DNA from 2 places in the Pseudomonas sp. BE134 genome. Region 2 is predicted to be linked to the other one. Evidence: predicted binding sites of a transcription regulator. Region 2 holds the regulator's gene; the other holds the start of a gene.
The links. Region 2 encodes FliA, which starts transcription of late flagellar genes. Its sites were predicted from a motif close to CTAAAGTTTNNNNNNNNNNNGCCGNTAA; they were not measured.

Region 1: J2Y56_RS07510 (methyl-accepting chemotaxis protein) is a predicted target of FliA. The motif match lies at 6,044-6,071, and genes of this name have one in related genera.

Annotation. Positions count from the first base shown of each region.
Region 1 covers NZ_JAVDUA010000006.1:152,903-163,171, reverse strand. Annotated here, with positions in the region: gene argJ (bifunctional glutamate N-acetyltransferase/amino-acid acetyltransferase ArgJ) at 1-862, opposite strand, end outside; gene secA (preprotein translocase subunit SecA) at 985-3,720, opposite strand; gene J2Y56_RS07520 (DUF721 domain-containing protein) at 4,028-4,483, shown strand; gene J2Y56_RS07515 (helicase HerA-like domain-containing protein) at 4,542-6,029, opposite strand; gene J2Y56_RS07510 (methyl-accepting chemotaxis protein) at 6,215-8,104, shown strand; gene J2Y56_RS07505 (glycosyltransferase family 1 protein) at 8,294-9,415, shown strand; gene J2Y56_RS07500 (DUF2334 domain-containing protein) at 9,408-10,184, shown strand; gene J2Y56_RS07495 (lysylphosphatidylglycerol synthase transmembrane domain-containing protein) at 10,181-10,269, shown strand, end outside.
Region 2 covers NZ_JAVDUA010000026.1:39,765-50,033, reverse strand. Annotated here, with positions in the region: gene flhA (flagellar biosynthesis protein FlhA) at 1-498, shown strand, start outside; gene flhF (flagellar biosynthesis protein FlhF) at 510-1,844, shown strand; gene fleN (flagellar synthesis regulator FleN) at 1,961-2,791, shown strand; gene fliA (RNA polymerase sigma factor FliA) at 2,788-3,528, shown strand; gene J2Y56_RS20730 (chemotaxis response regulator CheY) at 3,697-4,068, shown strand; gene J2Y56_RS20725 (protein phosphatase CheZ) at 4,091-4,879, shown strand; gene J2Y56_RS20720 (chemotaxis protein CheA) at 4,933-7,179, shown strand; gene J2Y56_RS20715 (chemotaxis response regulator protein-glutamate methylesterase) at 7,229-8,371, shown strand; gene J2Y56_RS20710 (flagellar motor protein) at 8,371-9,111, shown strand; gene motD (flagellar motor protein MotD) at 9,127-10,017, shown strand; gene J2Y56_RS20700 (ParA family protein) at 10,060-10,269, shown strand, end outside.

The sequences.
Region 1 (10,269 bases), on a different contig from region 2:
CGTTGACTTCAACAGTGACGAACTTGGTGGCGCCTTCGCCGTCGCGAACGATGGCCTGGGCCACGTCCATGCACACCTCGAAAACCGCTTGCTTCAACTTGGCAAACAACTCGCCTTCGGCACGAGTGATTTCCGGCAGCGCAGCCTGACCGGTGGCGATCAGCATGCAGCAGTCGTTGGTCGAGGTGTCGCCATCGATGGTGATGCGGTTGAACGATTTGTTGGCACCGTCCAGCAGCAGGTTTTGCAGCACGTCGCGGGAGACTTTGGCGTCGGTGGCAATGTAGCCGAGCATGGTCGCCATGTTCGGACGGATCATGCCCGCGCCCTTGCTGATGCCGGTGACGGTGATGGTCACGCCGTCATGCTGAAACTGGCGACTGGCACCCTTTGGCAGGGTGTCGGTGGTCATGATGCCGGTAGCGGCAGCTTCCCAATTGTGGATCGACAGGTCGTCGAGGGCTGCTTGCAGCGCGCCTTCGATTTTCTCGACCGGCAGCGGCTCGCCGATCACACCCGTGGAATACGGCAGCACCAGGCTGGCATCAACGCCCGTCAGCTCGGCCAGTTTGGCGCACGTACGCTCGGCGGCGGCCAGGCCCGGTTCGCCGGTGCCGGCGTTGGCATTGCCGGTGTTGGTCAACAAGTAACGCACCGGGCCTTGCACACGTTGCTTGGCCAGGATCACAGGCGCGGCGCAAAAGGCGTTGAGCGTGAAAACGCCAGCGACAGTGGAGCCTTCGGCGCAACGCATGACCACGACATCCTTGCGCCCCGGGCGCTTGATGCCGGCCGAGGCGATACCGAGTTCAAAACCGGCAACCGGGTGCAACGTTGGCAAAGGACCAAGACCAACAGCCATGAATGCGCTCCTTAAAAAATGTAGTCATCACCGTCATACGATGGACGGCGGTGTTAAATGGCAAAACGCCGCGACGGCTGATGCCGGTCGCGGCGCGGGTATTTCAGCGATTGAAACGGGTTTTACTGGATCTGCCCGTGGCAATGCTTGAACTTCTTGCCCGAACCGCAATAGCACAGCTCGTTACGGCCCAGCTTCTGCTCGTTGCGAACCGGTGCGACGGCGAGGGCGACATCGATTTCCTCACCCAGCTCTTCCACGTGTTCAAGGCCCGGTGCTTCTTCGTGGTGGAACTGCATGCGTGCAGCCAGCGCTTCGGCTTCCTGACGCAGGCGTTGTTCTTCCTCGATCGGGTCTTCGCGGCGAACCTGAACGTGGGACAGCACACGGATCGAATCGCGCTTGATCGAATCCAGCAGCTCGGAGAACAGCGTGAACGACTCGCGCTTGTATTCCTGCTTCGGGTTCTTCTGTGCATAGCCACGCAAGTGAATGCCGTGACGCAGGTGGTCCATGGTCGACAGGTGGTCTTTCCACAGGTCGTCCAGGACGCGCAGTACGATTTGCTTCTCGAAGCTGCGCAGCGCTTCGGCGCCCGCCTGATCTTCTTTCTCGTTGTACGCCGCAATCAGCTCTTGCATCAGCTTCTCGCGCAGGGTCTCTTCGTACAGGTGATCGTCTTCGTCGAGCCATTGCTGGATCGGCAGCGCCACACCGAAGTCGCTCTGCAATGCAGCTTCCAGACCGGCCACGTCCCACTGTTCAGGCAGCGACTGTGGAGGAATGTGTGCGCTGATGGTGGCGTTGAGCACGTCCTGACGGAAATCGGCGATGGTTTCACCGATGTTGTCAGCGGCCAGCAACGTGTTACGCATGTGATAAATCACTTTACGCTGTTCGTTGTTGACGTCGTCGAACTCCAGCAGTTGCTTGCGAATGTCGAAGTTACGGCCTTCAACCTTGCGCTGAGCCTTTTCAATGGCGTTGGTCACCATGCGGTGCTCGATCGCCTCGCCTGGCTGCATGCCCAGGGCCTTCATGAAGTTCTTCACCCGATCAGAGGCGAAGATGCGCATCAGGCTGTCTTCCAGCGACAGGTAGAAGCGGCTGGAACCGGCGTCGCCCTGACGGCCGGCACGACCACGCAGCTGGTTGTCGATACGGCGCGATTCGTGACGCTCGGACGCAATCACCTGCAAACCGCCCGATTCGAGCACTTGCTGGTGACGCTTCTGCCAGTCGGCCTTGATCTGGGCAATCTGCTCAGGCGTTGGATCTTCCAGGGAAGCCACTTCCACTTCCCAGTTACCGCCCAGCAAGATGTCGGTACCACGACCGGCCATGTTGGTGGCGATGGTCAGTGCGCCCGGGCGACCGGCCTGAGCAATGATCTCGGCTTCTTTTTCGTGGAACTTGGCGTTCAGAACCTTGTGTTCGATGCCTTCTTTCACGAGCAGGCCGGACATGTGTTCGGAGGTTTCGATGGTCGCCGTACCCACCAGCACCGGACGGCCCGCCGCCATGCTTTCCTTGATATCGGCCACGATGGCCGCGTACTTCTCTTCGGCCGTCAGGAACACCAGGTCGTTGTAGTCTTTACGAGCCAGCGGCTTGTTCGGCGGAATGACCATGACCTGCAGGCCATAGATCTGATGGAACTCGAACGCCTCGGTGTCGGCCGTACCGGTCATGCCGGACAGCTTGTTGTACAAGCGGAAGTAGTTCTGGAACGTGGTCGATGCCAGGGTCTGGCTCTCGGCCTGAATGTTCAGGTTTTCCTTGGCTTCGATGGCCTGGTGCAGGCCTTCGGACAAACGACGGCCCGGCATGGTGCGACCGGTGTGTTCGTCGACCAGGACCACCTGACCGTCCTGCACGATGTACTCGACGTTGCGGTGGAACAGTTTGTGCGCACGCAGACCGGCATAGACGTGAGTCAACAGGCCCAGGTTGTGTGCCGAATACAGGCTTTCGCCTTCAGCCAGCAGACCGATGCTGGTGAGCGTTTCTTCGACGTACTGGTGACCGGCTTCGTTGAGTTCGACCTGACGGGTCTTCTCGTCGACGGTGTAGTGGCCGGCCTTGGTGACCTCGCCTTCAACTTCTTCGACGTGCAACTCAAGCGTCGGGATCAGTTTGTTGATCTCGATGTACAGCTTGGAGCTGTCCTCGGCCTGACCGGAGATGATCAGCGGCGTACGGGCTTCGTCAATGAGGATGGAGTCGACTTCGTCGATGACGGCAAAATTGAGTTCGCGCTGGAATTTTTCTTCCATGCTGAACGCCATGTTGTCGCGCAGGTAATCGAAACCGAATTCGTTGTTGGTGCCGTAGGTAATGTCGGCGGCGTAAGCCAGACGTTTCTCTTCCGGCGGCTGGAAAGGCGTAACCACGCCGACCGTCATGCCGAGGAACTCGTAGAGCGGACGCATCCAGTTGGCGTCACGGCGGGCCAGGTAGTCGTTCACCGTCACCACGTGCACGCCCTTGCCGGACAGTGCGTTGAGGTAAACGCCCAGTGTTGCCACCAGGGTCTTGCCTTCACCGGTACGCATTTCCGCGATCATGCCTTCATGCAAGGTCATGCCGCCGATCAGCTGGACATCGAAGTGGCGCATGCCCATGACGCGCTTGCCGGCTTCGCGGGCGACCGCAAAGGCTTCTGGCAGCAGCTTGTCGAGGGATTCCCCTTTGGCGATGCGGGCCTTGAACTCATCAGTCTTGGCACGCAATTGATCGTCCGAAAGGGCCACCATTTGCTCTTCGAAGGCATTGACGAGTTGCACCGTCTTGAGCATGCGTTTGACTTCACGCTCGTTCTTGCTTCCAAAAAGTTTCTTTAACAAAGGCGCAAACATATCGGCAGGATCTTCCACACTAAAGGGATGGAGGGCGGCCCCGTGAGTCGCCCGTGCAGCCCTCATGGCCGCATGCGAACGAGCATTCTACCCGGAAACGATGGTGAGGAAAGTGGCGTTGTTCCACGATGCATGCACTGCGCTATAACGGGGCTCACTTAAAATAAGGGCTTTTTGCAGAACTTCAAGCCATTCACGGCAGAAGTTACTCGTTGATTTAATGGGTAAAGCGCGCGCAAAGCAATGGCTCAGGTACAGGTGGTGCTTTCTGCTACCATGGCGGCTCTGTTACTTCAGGTGTCTGATCATGGCATTTCGCCCCCTTACGGCCAGAGCCCCCGCCGTTCTGCTTCGCGAAGCCAAGCCGCTGAAAGCCATTTTTGGCCACGCTCAACGCCTGGGTCATTTACAACGTCTGCTCGAAAGCCAATTGCAACCGGCCGCTCGCGAACATTGCCATGTGGCGTCGTGGCGTGAAGGCAGTCTGTTGCTGATCGTCACCGACGGACATTGGGCTACCCGACTGCGTTATCAGCAAAAGCGTCTGCAACGCCAGTTACAGATGTTTGACGAGTTCGCCAGTTTGACCCGGATTTTGTTCAAGGTTCAGCCACCGACCGTCCAGCAAGGGGCTGCGGGGCATACCATCAGTTTGTCGACGGATGCGGGCGCGACCATTCAGGCGACGGCGGACGGGATCAGCGATCCGAATCTGCGGGCGGCGCTGGAACGCCTCGCGGCGCACGCAAAACCCAAGGTCTGACACAGCCCTCTGTGGGAGCGAACTTGCTGGCTCCCACAGGTACTACGGTGTCCAATGGCTAGCGGCGTTTTTTGCCACCTAGCAGCGAACCCATCAACCCACGCACCAATTGTCGGCCCAATTGATTGGCCGCCTGTCGCATGGCCGATTTTATTGCCTGTCCGGCCGCTGTACCGAGAAACTCCCCGGCCTGGTCGGTGAAGCTTGGCTCCTCGGGCACAGGTTTGGCCGGTGCCGCCTCGGGGTCGGGTGCCAGCCCCTTGCGCCCTATCAACACTTCATAAGCTGACTCTCGATCAATCGGCCTGTCATAACGCCCCTGCAACGGCGAACCGGCGATCAGTGCCGCACGTTCGGCCTCGCTCAACGGCCCGATCCGCGATTGCGGCGGCGCGATCAATACGCGCTGGACCATCTCCGGCGTGCCTTTATCGGCCAGCGTACCGACCAGCGCCTCGCCAATCCCCAATTCGGTCAATACCGACAAGGCATCGAACGCCGGGTTCGGCCGGAAACCCTCGGCCACGGCGCGCAAGGATTTCTGTTCCTTGGCCGTGAACGCGCGCAAACCGTGCTGGACGCGTAATCCCAACTGAGCCAGCACGTCGTCCGGCAAGTCACCCGGCGATTGGGTGACGAAATACACGCCCACGCCTTTGGAGCGAATCAGTCGCACCACTTGCTCCAATCGATCCTGCAACGCCTTGGGCGTGCCGGCGAACAACAAGTGTGCCTCGTCGAAAAACAAGGCCAGCAGCGGTTTATCCGCATCACCGCGCTCCGGCAATTGCTCGAACAGTTCAGCGAGCAACCAGAGCAGGAAGGTCGCGTACACCTTCGGCGCTTCGTGAACCAGACGACTGGCATCGAGCAGGTGAATGCGCCCGCGACCGTCAGCGCCCGGCTGCAGGATGTCTTCGAGTTGCAGCGCCGGCTCGCCGAACAGCGCTTCGGCGCCTTGTTGCTCCAGCGTCGCCAGACGCCGCAACAACGCCTGACTTGAGCCGGTGGTCATCAACGCGGCGTCATCACCGAGCAATTGCGGGTTGTCACGCAAGTGATTGAGCAGCGCCTTCAAATCCTTGAGATCGAGCAGCAATAGCCCTTCGCGATCCGCCACCTTGAACGCCGCGTACAGCGCCGACTGCTGGCTATCGGTCAGCTCCAGCAGACTGCCCAGCAACAACGGGCCCATTTCACTCAAGGTGGTGCGCAATGGATGACCGGACTGCCCATGAATGTCCCACAGGGTGACTGGATACGCCTGAGGCTTGTGATTCAGCCAAGGCATCCCGGCGATGCGCTCGGCGATCTTGCCTTGCGGGTTGCCGGCGGCACCGAGCCCACACAGATCGCCCTTGATGTCGGCGGCAAACACCGCCACGCCAGCGTCGCTGAAGGCTTCGGCCATGCGCTGCAACGTGACGGTTTTACCCGTCCCGGTAGCGCCTGCGACCAGACCGTGACGATTGGCCAGGCGCATGGCCTGGGCGATGGACTGGCCGGCAAGGTCGGCGCCGAGAACGAGTTGCAATGAGTCAGGCATTTTGTCACCCATGGTTAATCTTTGATCCGGCTCGGCCGATACAAAAACCGAGACTGCACAGAAATCAGCGTCGGTAATTCCCTAAGGAGAGAACGGAAATATCAGCTTGGTTTCAACAGTGCCCACTTTGCGTGCCTTTATAAAAGCACGCGTTGGACATTAAGACCTTAGCGGAACCCCAAGCCATGAACAAAAACCTGCGCTTCAGCCATAAGATTTTGCTTGCCGCCGCCCTCGTTGTTATTGCCGCCTTCGCCTCGTTCACGCTGTACAACGACTATTTACAGCGCAACGCCATCCGCGAAAACCTGAACAACTACCTCAGTGAGATGGGTGACGTCACCGCCAATAACATCCAGACCTGGTTGAGCGGCCGAATCCTGCTGATCGACAACCTCGCCCAAAACATCGCCATCAATCCTGAACCGTCCACCGTCTCCAGCCTGCTTGAGCAGAAAGCCCTGACGTCGACGTTCATGGCGTCCTACCTGGGCGATGCCACCGGCAGCTTCACGATTCGCCCGGACGCCCAGATGCCCGCCGGCTTCGACCCACGGGTTCGCCCTTGGTACAAAGGCGCGCAAAGCAGCAACACCGCGACCCTGACCGAACCGTACATCGACGCGGCCACCGGCCAGACCATCATTTCCATCGCCACCGCCTCGCGCAAAGCCGGAGAAAGCGTCGGAGTTGTGGGCGGCGACTTGAGCCTGCAAACCCTGATCGACACCCTCAGCGCCCGGGATTTCGACGGCATGGGGTATGCTTTCCTGGTCAGCGCCGACGGCAAGATCCTGGTCCACCCGGACAAAACCCTGGTGATGAAATCCCTGAGCGAGGCGTTCCCGAAAAACACCCCGCGCATCGGCAGCGCCTACAGTGAAGTGGAGATCGACGGCAAAACCCGCATCGTCACCTTCACCGCGATCAAAGGCCTGCCGTCGGTCAACTGGTACATCGGTTTGTCGGTGGACAAGGACAAAGCCTTTTCGATGCTCAGCGATTTCCGCGCTTCGGCGGTGGTCGCGACGATTACTGCCGTGGCGATCATCATCGCGCTGTTGAGCATGTTGATCCGCATCCTGATCCAGCCGCTGCACGTGATGACCCGCGCCATGGCCGACATCGCCGACGGTGAAGGCGATCTGACCAAGCGACTGACCATCCTGAGTAACGATGAGTTCGGTATCCTCGGTACCGCGTTCAACCGTTTTGTGGAACGTATTCACACCTCGATTCGCGAAGTCTCCTCGGCCACCGGGCAAGTCAACGAAGTGGCGTTGCGTGTCGTGGCCGCCTCGAACTCCTCGATGTTCAATTCCGACCAGCAGGCTACACGCACCAGCAGCGTTGCCGCAGCGATCAATCAACTGGGGGCCGCCGCCCAGGAAATCGCCCGTAACGCCGCGCAAGCGTCGAGCCAGGCCAGCGATGCCCGCAGCCTGGCCGAAGACGGCCAGCAGGTGGTGGATCGCAGCATTGCCGCCATGAATCAGCTGTCGAGCATGCTCAGCGCATCGAGCACCAACATCGAATCGCTGAACAGCAAAACCGTGAACATCGGCCAGATTCTCGAAGTGATCACCAGCATTTCCCAACAAACCAACCTGCTGGCACTCAACGCGGCCATCGAAGCAGCCCGCGCCGGTGAAGCCGGTCGTGGTTTCGCCGTGGTGGCCGATGAAGTGCGCAACCTGGCGCACCGCACTCAGGAATCGGCACAACAAGTGCAGACCATGATCGAGGAGCTGCAAGTCGGCGCCCGTGAATCCGTCAGCACCATGAGCGATAGCCAGCGCCACAGTCAGGACAGCGTGGAAATCGCCAACCTGGCGGGTGAGCGGTTGAACAGCGTGACGTTGCGCATCGGTGAAATCGACGGGATGAACCAGTCGGTGGCCACGGCAACTGAAGAGCAGACCGCGGTGGTGGAGTCGATCAACGTCGACATTACCGAAATCAACACGCTGAACCAGGAAGGCGTTGAAAACCTTCATTCGACCTTGCGCGCATGCTCTGATCTTGAGCAGCAGGCTTCGCGTCTGAAGCAATTGGTAGGCAGTTTCCGAATCTAACGTCTGATAAGGCCTCATCGCGGGCAAGCCAGCTCCCACAAGGTAATCACTACCCACTGTGGGAGCTGGCTTGCCCGCGATAGCGGTCTATCAAACACCACAAAACCCCGCTGACACCCCGCCGCAAAACCCCAACCGAACAACTATTCTTCATAAAGGTCAACCGAGGGAGAACACAGACCCGGAGGACTGTTCATCGTGCATATCGCGGACATCACCATGTTCTACGCCCCTGCCAGCGGTGGCGTGCGCACGTACCTGGATGCCAAGCACCGCCGCCTTGGCACCAAGCCAGGCATCCGCCATAGCCTGTTGATTCCGGGCGCTCACCTGAGTGAAACGGATGGCGTCTACACGGTTCCAGCCCCTGCCCTGCCCTTTGGCAAGGGTTATCGCTTCCCCCTCCGTCTCGCCCCCTGGCGAAACGTCCTGCAGGATTTACAGCCCGATCTGATCGAAGTGGGCGACCCATATCTCACCGCGTGGGCAGCACTGGATGCGCGACGCCAACTGGACGTTCCGGTCATCGGCTTTTATCACTCGGACTTGCCGCTGCTGGCCAGCAATCGGATGGGCAATTGGGTCACACCGAACGTCGAAGCCTACGTCCGCAAGCTCTATGGCAACTTCGACCGGGTGCTGGCGCCGAGCCGGGTCATGGCCGACAAATTAAGCGGGCTGGGGGTGAAGAACGTGTTTGTCCAACCCTTGGGCGTCGACTTGCAAACCTTCCATCCCGATGCTCGGGACCCTGGCCTGCGAGCCGAATTGGGCATTGATGAAAATACTCATCTGTTGATTTTCGCCGGCCGCGGTTCCAAAGAAAAAAACCTGCCGGTGCTGCTCGATTGCATGGTGCGTCTGGGGCGGCGCTATCATCTGCTGTTGGTGGGCTCGTCGATGCCGGCCGCCGTGCCGGACAACGTCACGGTGGTCGATGGGTTCTGCCCGCCCCTGCAAGTGGCGCGATTGATGGCCAGTGCCGATGCGTTGCTGCACGCCGGCGACCAGGAAACGTTCGGGCTGGTGATACTCGAAGCCATGGCCAGCGGCATCCCAGTGGTGGCGGTGGCGGCCGGCGCCTTTCCGGAAATTGTTACCGCACCCTGCGGCTTGTTGTGCGCGCCGAACAATCCGGTGGCGATGGCCAATGCTGTTCGTGAATTATTCAGCCAGGACAGCGTGGCGCTGGGCAAAACGGCGCGCAGTCATGTCGAGCGGCGATATAACTGGGACACGGTGGTCAACAGTCTGCTGGGGCACTATCACGCCGTACTCGGCAGCCAATGGCCGCTGAGCGCCAATGGTTAATCTGATGAACCCGCCCTGCGTGCTACTGGTATTACACGACGTTGCGCCGCCAACCTGGGCCGACTATCAACCCTTCGTTGAAGCGGTCGACGCCTTGGGTGACGTACCGATGACCTGGCTGGTCGTCCCGGATTTTCACAAACACAACAGCCTTGACGCTCACCCGGAGTTTCGACGGGTGCTCAACCAGCGCATCGCCAAAGGGGACGAACTGGCATTGCACGGCTACTTTCATTGCGATGAGGAACCGCCGCCCGGCAACCCGCGAGACTGGTTCATGCGTCGTATCTACACCCACGAAGGCGAGTTTTATAGTCTGCCGCAACACGCTGCGCTCGCCCGGCTGCACGCCGGAATCGAGGTCTTTGAGCGTTACCACTGGCCCCTGCAAGGTTTCGTCGCCCCGGCCTGGTTGATGAGCGAAGGCACGCGCCAGGCGTTGCGCCAATTGCCACTGCGCTACACCAGCGACTCGCAGCATTTATATCGACTGCCGGATTTCACTCCGATTGATGCACCCGGGCTGGTCTGGAGCGCCCGCAGTGCCTGGCGCCGGGGCGTGTCGAAACTGCTCAGCGATCGACGCGAACAGCATTGGCAGCAGGCGCCGGTCATTCGCCTGGGCCTGCACCCGGTGGACATGCGCCATGCGTTTTCGCGCAACTACTGGCTGCAAACCCTCAAGCGCTTGCTCGATGAAGGGCGCGTGCCGATGACCAAGTCCCAATGGCTGGCTTTGCAACGCGCGCCAGTCGGCCGCGCAGCATGAGCCGGGGGATTGTGCTGTTCGTCGCCCTGTTGGCTGCGGTGCTGATCCCGCTGTTGCTCGGAGGTAACCAGACTTGGTCGCGGCT
Region 2 (10,269 bases):
CAGTTGCTTAAGGTGTTGCAGGCGCTGCTGGCCGAACAGGTGCCCGTGCGAGATATTCGCAGCATCGCCGAGGCGATCGCCAACAACGCCGCCAAGAGTCAAGATACTGCCGCTCTGGTGGCCGCTGTGCGTGTCGGCGTATCCCGCGCAATCGTCCAAAGCATTGTAGGCACTGACTCTGAGCTACCCGTGATCACTCTGGAACCAAGGTTGGAACAGATATTGCTCAATAGTCTGCAGAAGGCAGGACAAGGCTCGGAAGAGGGTGTTCTGCTGGAGCCAAGCATGGCTGAAAAACTGCAGCGCTCGTTGATCGATGCCGCGCAGCGTCAAGAAATGCAAGGTCAACCGGTGATTCTGCTGGTGGCCGGCCCGGTTCGCGCGATGTTGTCGCGATTTGGCCGACTGGCAGTCCCGGGCTTGCATGTGTTGGCTTACCAGGAAATTCCTGACAACAAGCAAGTGACCATCGTTGCGACAGTAGGGCCCAACGGCTGAGGTAGTGGTTTATGCAAGTTAAGCGTTTTTTCGCCGCCGATATGCGTCAGGCCATGAAACTGGTTCGTGATGAGCTGGGCGCCGATGCCGCCATTATTGGCAATCGCCGGATTGCCGGTGGTGTCGAGTTGACGGCTGCGCTGGATTACAAATTGTCGGCGCTGGCCCCGCGTGTTCCGAACATGGAACTCGAGGATGAGCTGCGCAAGACCCAGTCGCGCATCGTCACGGCCCAGGCCGAATTGAGCCTGCGTGGCGACGGCGAAACCGAAGGCGACAAGACCACCAATCGCCAGTTGTTCGCCGGCCTGCCATTGACGGCCGCCGAGCCGCTGATCGAACCGACCTACGCCGAACCGCGTCGCGCGGCACCCGCCCCGGCACCTGCCGCCGGCGGTGTTGACCCACGTGCGTTCGACTCGATGCGTTTTGAGCTCAACAGCCTGCGCGAACTGATGGAAGTGCAACTCGGCTCGCTGGCCTGGAATCAGCTGCAAGGCAGCCGTCCGGCCCAGGCTAACCTTTGGCGTCGCCTGCAACGCATCGGCCTGTCCGGCCCGTTGTCCCGCGATTTGTTGGCTATGATTCCTGACATTGATGAACCCCGTCAGGCGTGGCGCATGTTGCTGGCGCATTTGGCGCGGATGATCGCCACACCGGAAGTCGAGCCACTGGAAGAGGGCGGTGTGATTGCCATGGTCGGTCCTGCCGGTATGGGCAAGACCACCACCCTGGCCAAGCTCGCCGCCCGTTACGTACTCAAGTACGGTGCACAGAATATCGCGCTGGTGAGCATGGACAGCTTTCGCATTGGCGCCCAGGAGCAGCTCAGGACGCTCGGGCGGATTCTCAATGTGTCGGTGACCCATGTCGATCCGGGGCAGTCATTGGTACAGGCGCTGGAACCGCTGCTGCGCAAACGCGTGGTGTTGATTGATACCGCGGGCCTTCAGGCCAGCGATCCGGCACTGCGTATGCAACTCGAAAGCCTGGCCGGACGTGGCATCAAATCAAAAAATTATCTGGTGTTGGCAACCACTAGCCAGAAACAGGTTCTAACAGCCGCTTATCATAGCTACAAGCGTTGTGGGCTCGCTGGCTGCATCCTGACTAAACTGGATGAAACGGCAAGTCTGGGCGAGGTGTTAAGCCTGGCGATCAGTCATGAGTTGCCGGTGGCTTATCTGACCGACGGCCCGCGGATTCCGGATGATTTGCATCTGCCGCGACGTCATCAGTTGGTCAGCCGCGCCGTTAGCGTACAAATGCAGGAAGAACCCAGCGAAGAAGCCATGGCTGATATGTTCGCTGATATTTACCACAGCCCGACCAAGCAGGTCGGCTAAGGTAGTAATGAACAGTTTTTGTACCTACATCGATGGCCTGCCATGCATTGTTCCTTTAGCGAACGCGCAGCCAGTAATGTGGCCTCCGTCTATGCAAGACAAGGTAAAGAAATAACATGGGCAGCATGCATCCCGTACAGGTGATTGCGGTGACCGGCGGCAAAGGTGGCGTCGGCAAGACTAACGTGTCAGTGAATTTGTCACTGGCCCTGGCCGAGCTCGGCCGTCGCGTCATGCTGTTGGACGCTGACCTGGGCCTGGCGAATGTCGACGTCCTGCTGGGACTGACACCCAAACGTACCCTGGCCGACGTGATTGAAGGCCGCTGCGAGCTGCGCGACGTTCTGTTGCAGGGGCCGGGCGGTGTTCGAATCATTCCGGCGGCCTCCGGCACACAGAGCATGGTTCACCTGAGCCCGGCTCAACACGCCGGCCTGATCCAGGCCTTCAGCGACATCGGTGACAACCTCGACGTCCTGGTGATCGACACGGCTGCGGGTATTGGCGACTCGGTCGTCAGCTTTGTTCGTGCAGCGCAAGAAGTCTTGCTGGTGGTCTGCGACGAGCCGACCTCCATCACCGACGCTTACGCGCTGATCAAGTTGCTTAACCGCGATTACGGCATGAACCGCTTCCGCGTCCTGGCCAACATGGCCCAGAGCCCGCAAGAGGGTCGTAACCTGTTCGCCAAGTTGACCAAGGTCACTGATCGCTTCCTCGACGTCGCTCTGCAGTACGTCGGCGCGGTGCCTTACGACGAAAGCGTGCGCAAGGCCGTGCAGAAGCAACGCGCTGTTTACGAAGCCTTCCCGCGTTCCAAGTGCGCCCTGGCCTTCAAGGCCATCGCGCAGAAGGTCGATACCTGGCCATTGCCTGCCAACCCGCGCGGGCACCTGGAGTTTTTCGTCGAGCGGCTGGTGCAGCAGACCGCGGGTCCCGTTCTATGACAGCCAGTGGCTACAACCTCTACAAGAACTCGGCACGTGACGCGCAGTACGAGCTGATCGAGCGTTACGCGCCACTGGTCAAACGCATTGCTTACCACTTGCTGGCCCGTCTGCCAGCCAGTGTTCAGGTTGAAGACCTGATCCAGGCCGGGATGATCGGCCTGCTGGAAGTGTCGACCAAATACGACGCCAGCAAGGGCGCGAGTTTCGAGACGTACGCGGGCATACGAATCCGCGGCGCCATGCTTGATGAAGTGCGCAAGGGGGACTGGGCTCCGCGTTCGGTCCACCGAAATACCCGCATGGTCAGTGACGCAATTCGCTCTATTGAAGCTAAAACCGGTCGTGACGCTAAAGATCACGAGGTTGCGGCCGAACTCCAATTGAGTCTCGACGATTATTACGGGATTTTGAACGACACCCTCGGTAGCCGCTTATTCAGTTTCGACGATCTGTTGCAGGACGGCGAACACGAAGGGCTGCACGAGGATGGCGCGAGTGCTCATCTCGAGCCGTCACGCGATCTGGAAGATGAACGCTTCCAGGCGGCGCTGGCGGACGCGATTGCCAATTTGCCGGAGCGTGAGCGACTGGTGTTGGCGCTGTACTACGACGAAGAGTTGAATCTCAAGGAAATCGGTGAGGTCCTGGGGGTCAGCGAATCGCGGGTCAGCCAGTTACACAGCCAGTGCGCGGCCCGTTTGCGGGGGCGTTTGGGGGAGTGGCGAGCGCGCTGAAGGCAGTGTGGGGGACACTGCGAACGAGTCTGGTGCGGTTTTGAACGGCACTGGTCGCGATCTGTTGTGCTCCAGACAGTCATCGAATGCATTGCCGGTTTGAATGAAATGGCGTGTCCAGGTGCTGGGCGCGTTTAAGACTGCTTGGAGGTCGAATTGGACAAGAACATGAAAATCCTCATCGTTGATGACTTCTCAACGATGCGGCGGATCATAAAAAACCTGTTGCGTGACCTTGGGTTCACCAACACGGTCGAAGCCGACGATGGCACTACTGCCATTCCGGTTCTCAACAGCGGAAGCATCGACTTTCTGGTAACGGACTGGAACATGCCTGGCATGACCGGTATCGATTTGCTGCGCCACGTGCGCGCCGATGAAAAGCTCAAGCACTTGCCGGTGCTGATGGTGACTGCTGAAGCCAAGCGCGAGCAGATCATCGAAGCGGCCCAGGCCGGTGTAAACGGCTATGTCGTCAAACCCTTCACGGCCCAGGCGTTGAAAGAAAAAATCGAGAAGATTTTCGAACGCATCGGTTGATCCACTGCGCCACGGGGGAGCTATGGAGCATAAAGAATCTTCAATGGGCGATTTTGAATCGACCCTGAAAAAACACGCAGTGGAACTGGTCGAGAGCCTTGAAAAGGGCCGGTTCGGCGACGCTGTGCAATTGATCCATGAGCTCAATCAGACCCGTGACCGCGGCCTGTACCAGGAAGTGGGCAAGCTCACTCGCGAGCTGCACAGCGCGATCGTCAATTTCCAGATTGACCCTGACATGCCGCAAGCCGAGGAAGTTTCACAGATCACGGACGCCACTGAGCGCCTGGGGTATGTGGTCAAGCTGACCGAGGCTGCGGCCAACCGCACCATGGATCTGGTGGAGAGCGCCACGCCGCTGGTCAACAGCTTGAGCGCAGAAGCCCAGGCGTTGAGCACGGACTGGAGCCGGTTCATGCGTCGCGAAGTCGGGGCGCAAGAGTTCCGTGAGCTGGCCCGTCGGGTCGACGGTTTCCTGACTCGCAGCACCGAAGACAACCGCACGGTGTCGAGCAACCTCAACGACATCCTGCTCGCTCAGGATTACCAGGACCTCACCGGTCAGGTCATCAAGCGCGTGACTCAATTGGTCACCGAAGTTGAAAGCAACTTGCTCAAGCTCGTACTCATGGCCAGCCAGGTAGATCGCTTTGCGGGTATCGAACATGACCGTGAATCGATGCTGGCTGAAAAAGATCCGCAAAAACATCTCTCTCAGGGTGAAGGTCCGCAGATTCATGCCGATAAAAGAGAAGATGTTGTGTCCGGTCAGGACGATGTGGACGATTTGTTATCCAGCCTAGGATTTTAGAGTTTTAGCATTTTAGGTTTTTTAGGTTTTTAGACCTCAGGAGCACCCCCTTAATGAGCTTCGGCGCCGATGAAGAGATCCTTCAGGATTTTCTGGTTGAGGCCGGCGAGATTCTGGAGCAACTGTCCGAACAGCTGGTCGAGCTTGAAAGCCGACCGGATGATGCGGACTTGCTCAATGCAATTTTTCGCGGTTTTCACACTGTAAAAGGGGGCGCCGGCTTCCTCCAGCTCAACGAGCTGGTGGAGTGCTGCCACATCGCCGAGAACGTGTTCGACATCCTGCGCAAGGGTGAGCGACGCGTGGATTCGGAACTGATGGACGTGGTCCTGGAAGCGCTGGACGCGGTGAACAGCATGTTCAGCGAAGTCCGCGAGCGCAGCCCTATCACGGCTGCAACACCTGAATTGCTCGCGGCACTGGCCCGTCTGGCCGAGCCGCAATCGGCCGATGAACAGGCACCCGTTGCTGAAGCGGCGCAAGCACCTGCTGCTGAAACTGAATCGGACGACATCACCGATAACGAATTCGAACAACTGCTGGACTCGCTGAACGCTGTCAAGGCTCAGGCCGAAGCTCCGGTTGCTACACCCACGCCGGTCAACGATGCCGCGGCCAGCGACGAAATCACCGACGCCGAGTTCGAGTCACTGCTCGATCAACTGCACGGTAAAGGCCAGTTCGCTGTCGATGCCGTGACCGCCGCACCCGCCGCGCCCGTTGCCCCGAAAGCAGCAGGCGACAGTAGCGACATTACCGATGACGAATTTGAAGCACTGCTCGACCAGTTGCACGGCAAAGGCAACTTTGCGGTGGATGCGCTGGAGTCGGCCATTGCTTCGGTATCGGTACCGGCTGCGCCGACTGCAGCTGCAGCGGGCGGCGATCTGATCTCCGATCACGAGTTCGAAGCGCTGCTCGACGAATTGCATGGCAAAGGCAAGTTCAGCGAAGTAGCGACCGGTTCTGCCGCCTCTTTCGTCGCGGCGCCAGTCGCCAAGGCGGTCGCACCGGCACCGGTTGCCAAGACGCCTGAGCCCAAAGCCGAAACACCGAAACCGGTGGCCGCCGCCGCACCGGCCCCGGCCCGTGCTCCGGCCGCGCCGCCAGCGGAAAAACCGGCCAGCGAAGCCGAGACCACGGTGCGGGTCGATACCGCGCGTCTGGACGAAATCATGAACATGGTCGGTGAGTTGGTGCTGGTGCGTAACCGCCTGGTTCGCCTGGGCGCCAACAGTGCTGACGAGGCCATGTCGAAGGCTGTGTCGAACCTTGATGTGGTGACGGCTGACCTGCAAACCGCGGTCATGAAGACCCGGATGCAACCGATCAAGAAAGTGTTCGGGCGCTTCCCGCGTCTGGTTCGCGACCTGGCTCGTCAGCTCAAGAAAGAAATCAACCTGGAACTGGTCGGCGAAGAAACCGACCTCGACAAGAACCTCGTCGAGGCCCTGGCCGACCCTCTGGTCCACTTGGTGCGCAATGCTGTCGACCACGGCATCGAGTCGCCGGAAGAACGTGAAGCCTCGGGCAAGTCCCGTGGCGGCAAGGTAATTCTTGCTGCGGAACAGGAAGGCGACCACATCCTGCTGTCGATCTCCGATGACGGCAAAGGCATGGACCCGCAGGTCCTGCGTTCCATCGCGGTAAAGCGTGGAGTGATGGACAAGGATGCAGCGGATCGCTTGAGCGACACTGAGTGCTACAACCTGATCTTCGCGCCAGGGTTCTCGACCAAAACCGAGATCTCCGACGTGTCGGGTCGTGGCGTGGGCATGGACGTGGTGAAAACCAAGATTTCCCAGCTCAATGGTTCCATCAACATCTACTCGACCAAGGGCCAGGGCTCGAAGATCGTCATCAAGGTCCCGTTGACCCTGGCGATCATGCCGACGCTGATGGTCATGCTCGGCAACCAGGCATTTGCGTTCCCGCTGGTGAACGTCAACGAGATCTTCCACCTCGACCTGTCGACCACCAACGTGGTGGACGGCCAGGAAGTGGTGATCGTGCGCGACAAGGCGCTGCCACTGTTTTACCTCAAGCGCTGGCTGGTCAGCTCCGCCGCTCACGAAGAGCAGCGCGAAGGCCATGTGGTGATCCTTTCGGTGGGCACCCAGCGGATCGGCTTTGTCGTCGATCAGTTGGTGGGCCAGGAAGAAGTGGTCATCAAGCCATTGGGCAAAATGCTCCAGGGAACGCCAGGCATGTCAGGCGCCACCATCACCGGTGACGGCCGCATCGCGCTGATTCTCGATGTACCGAGCATGCTCAAGCGTTACGCCACGCGGCGTATTTGATTCTGGTGGAGCGGGGCGACTGAGCCTCGCTCCGTCTAATGGAGTGTTTATGGCAGTCAAAGTCCTGGTGGTGGACGATTCGGGGTTTTTCCGCCGCCGCGTCTCGGAAATTCTTTCAGCGGATTCGAATATTCAGGTCGTCGGTACGGCGACCAACGGAAAAGAGGCGATCGATCAGGCCCTGGCCCTCAAGCCGGACGTGATCACCATGGACTACGAGATGCCCATGATGGATGGCATCACGGCTGTTCGACACATCATGCAGCGCTGCCCGACGCCCGTGTTGATGTTCTCCTCGCTGACCCACGAAGGCGCCCGGGTCACCCTCGATGCGCTGGACGCCGGTGCCGTCGATTTCCTGCCGAAGAATTTCGAAGACATCTCCCGCAATCCGGAGAAGGTCAAGCAACTGCTGTGCGAGAAGATTCTCAGCATTTCGCGCAGTAACCGTCGCGCCAACACCTACAGCGCACCGGCCCCGGCCGCTGTGTCAGCGCCGATGCCCGCACCTGTGCCTGTTTCTGCAAGCGTCAGCAGTTACGCCAGCAGCGCACCGCCGCGTCCAGCGCCGGTACCGATACCGGCTCGTTCGCATGCGCCTGCGCCGTCGTCGCCGGCTCCGAAACGCAAAGCCTACAAACTGGTTGCCATCGGCACGTCCACCGGCGGTCCGGTTGCGCTGCAGCGGGTTCTGACCCAGTTGCCGGCGAACTTCCCGGCGCCGCTGGTGTTGGTCCAGCACATGCCGGCAGCGTTCACCAAAGCCTTCGCCGAACGCCTGGACAAGCTCTGCCGCATCAGCGTCAAGGAAGCCGAGGATGGCGACATCCTGCGTCCTGGCCTGGCGTTGCTGGCCCCGGGTGGCAAGCAAATGATGATCGATGGCCGTGGCGCGGTGAAAATCCTGCCGGGCGACGAACGTCTGAATTACAAACCGAGCGTGGACATCACCTTCGGCTCGGCCGCCAAGTCCTACGGCGACAAAGTTCTGGCGGTGGTGCTGACTGGTATGGGCGCCGACGGTCGCGAAGGCGCTCGCCTGCTCAAGCAGAGCGGCAGCGCGATCTGGGCTCAGGATGAAGCCAGCTGCGTGATCTACGGCATGCCGATGGCCATCGTCAAAGCCGAGCTCGCGGATGCGATCTACGGGCTGGAAGATATTGGCAAGCACTTGGTCGAGGCGTGTATCTGATGGATGTTTTAAGCCTTATCGGCATCATCATGGCGTTCGTCGCCATCATTGGCGGCAACTACCTTGAAGGCGGGCATCTCGGCGCGCTGGCCAACGGCCCGGCAGCCCTGATCGTACTCGGCGGCACCATCGGCGCAGCCTTGCTGCAATCGCCGATGAGCGCCTTCAAACGCGCCATGCAAATCCTTGGCTGGATTCTGTTTCCGCCTCGCGTTGATCTGGCCGGTGGCATTGATCGCGTGGTGAACTGGAGCCTGACCGCCCGCAAGGAAGGTTTGCTCGGCCTGGAAGGGGTGGCCGATGCCGAACCCGATAGCTACTCGCGAAAAGGCCTGCAATTGCTGGTTGACGGTGCCGAGCCGGAAGCGATTCGCAGCATCCTGGAAGTGGATTTCTACACTCAGGAAAGCCGCGACATCGAAGCCGCCAAAGTCTTCGAAAGCATGGGCGGCTACGCGCCGACCATCGGCATCATCGGCGCGGTGATGGGCCTGATCCATGTCATGGGCAACCTGGCCGATCCGACCCAATTGGGTAGTGGTATTGCCGTCGCCTTCGTCGCCACCATCTATGGTGTGGCCAGTGCCAACCTGGTGTTGCTGCCGATTGCCGCCAAGCTCAAGTCCGTCGCCTTGCGCCAGTCGCGCTATCGCGAAATGTTGCTGGAAGGGATTCTGTCGATCGCCGAAGGTGAAAACCCTCGCTCCATTGAGTTGAAGCTTCAGGGCTTCATGGATTGATGGGGGAAATGGACCATGGCTCGTCGCAGGCAACCTGAAGAACATGTGAACCATGAACGCTGGCTCGTTTCCTATGCCGACTTCATTACGTTGCTGTTCGCGTTCTTCGTCGTCATGTACTCGATCTCGTCGATCAACGAAGGCAAGTACAAAGTCATCTCGCAAGCGTTGATCGGAGTCTTCACCGACGCGGATCGCTCCCTGAAGCCGATCCCGATCGGCGAAGAGCGACCGGTGACGGTGACACCGGCCAAGCCTTTGGTGAAGGACAGTGAGCAGGTCGATGCCGGTGTTGCCGGTTCCAGCGACCCGCTGAAAAGCATCGCCGATGACATCAGCGCGGCCTTTGGTGACCTGATCAGCTCCAACCAGATGACCGTGCGTGGCAACGAGTTGTGGGTCGAGATCGAGCTCAATTCCAGCCTGTTGTTTGGCAGTGGCGATGCCATGCCCAGTGACATCGCGTTCAACATCATCGCCAAGGTTGCCGGGATTCTGAAACCGTTCGACAACCCGATTCACGTCGAAGGTTTTACCGACGATCAACCGATCCGCACCGCGCAGTACCCGACCAACTGGGAACTGTCCTCGGCCCGTTCGGCGAGCATCGTGCGCATGCTGGCGATGCAGGGCGTAAACCCCGGGCGTCTGGCCTCCGTGGGTTACGGCGAATTCCAGCCGGTAGCCAACAACGCCACCGCTGAAGGCCGCGCACGCAACCGTCGTGTGGTGCTGGTGGTTTCGCGCAATCTCGATGTACGCCGCAGCCTGACCGGCACCGGTACCGCTCATGCGCAACCGGATGCCGCGTTGAAGCGTGCTGGCACACAAACTGCACCAACCCCGGTCAAGTCGCCGGGACGAGAGAGCGCCGTCAATTCTCCGTCACCCGCATTAACACGTTGAGCTATTTCTCGGTCGACACGTTCGACCGGGCGGAACCTTCGAATGAGAGTCTGGGCAGTTGCCAATCAAAAGGGTGGTGTTGGTAAAACCACTTCCTCTATCGCTTTAGCCGGTTTGTTGGCCGAGGCGGGCAAGCGCGTGGTCGTGGTCGATCTCGATCCGCACGGCTCCATGACCAGCTACTTCGGCTACGACCCCGACAGCCTGGAACACAGTAGCTACGATTTGTTCCTGCACAAGGGCGGCGTGCCG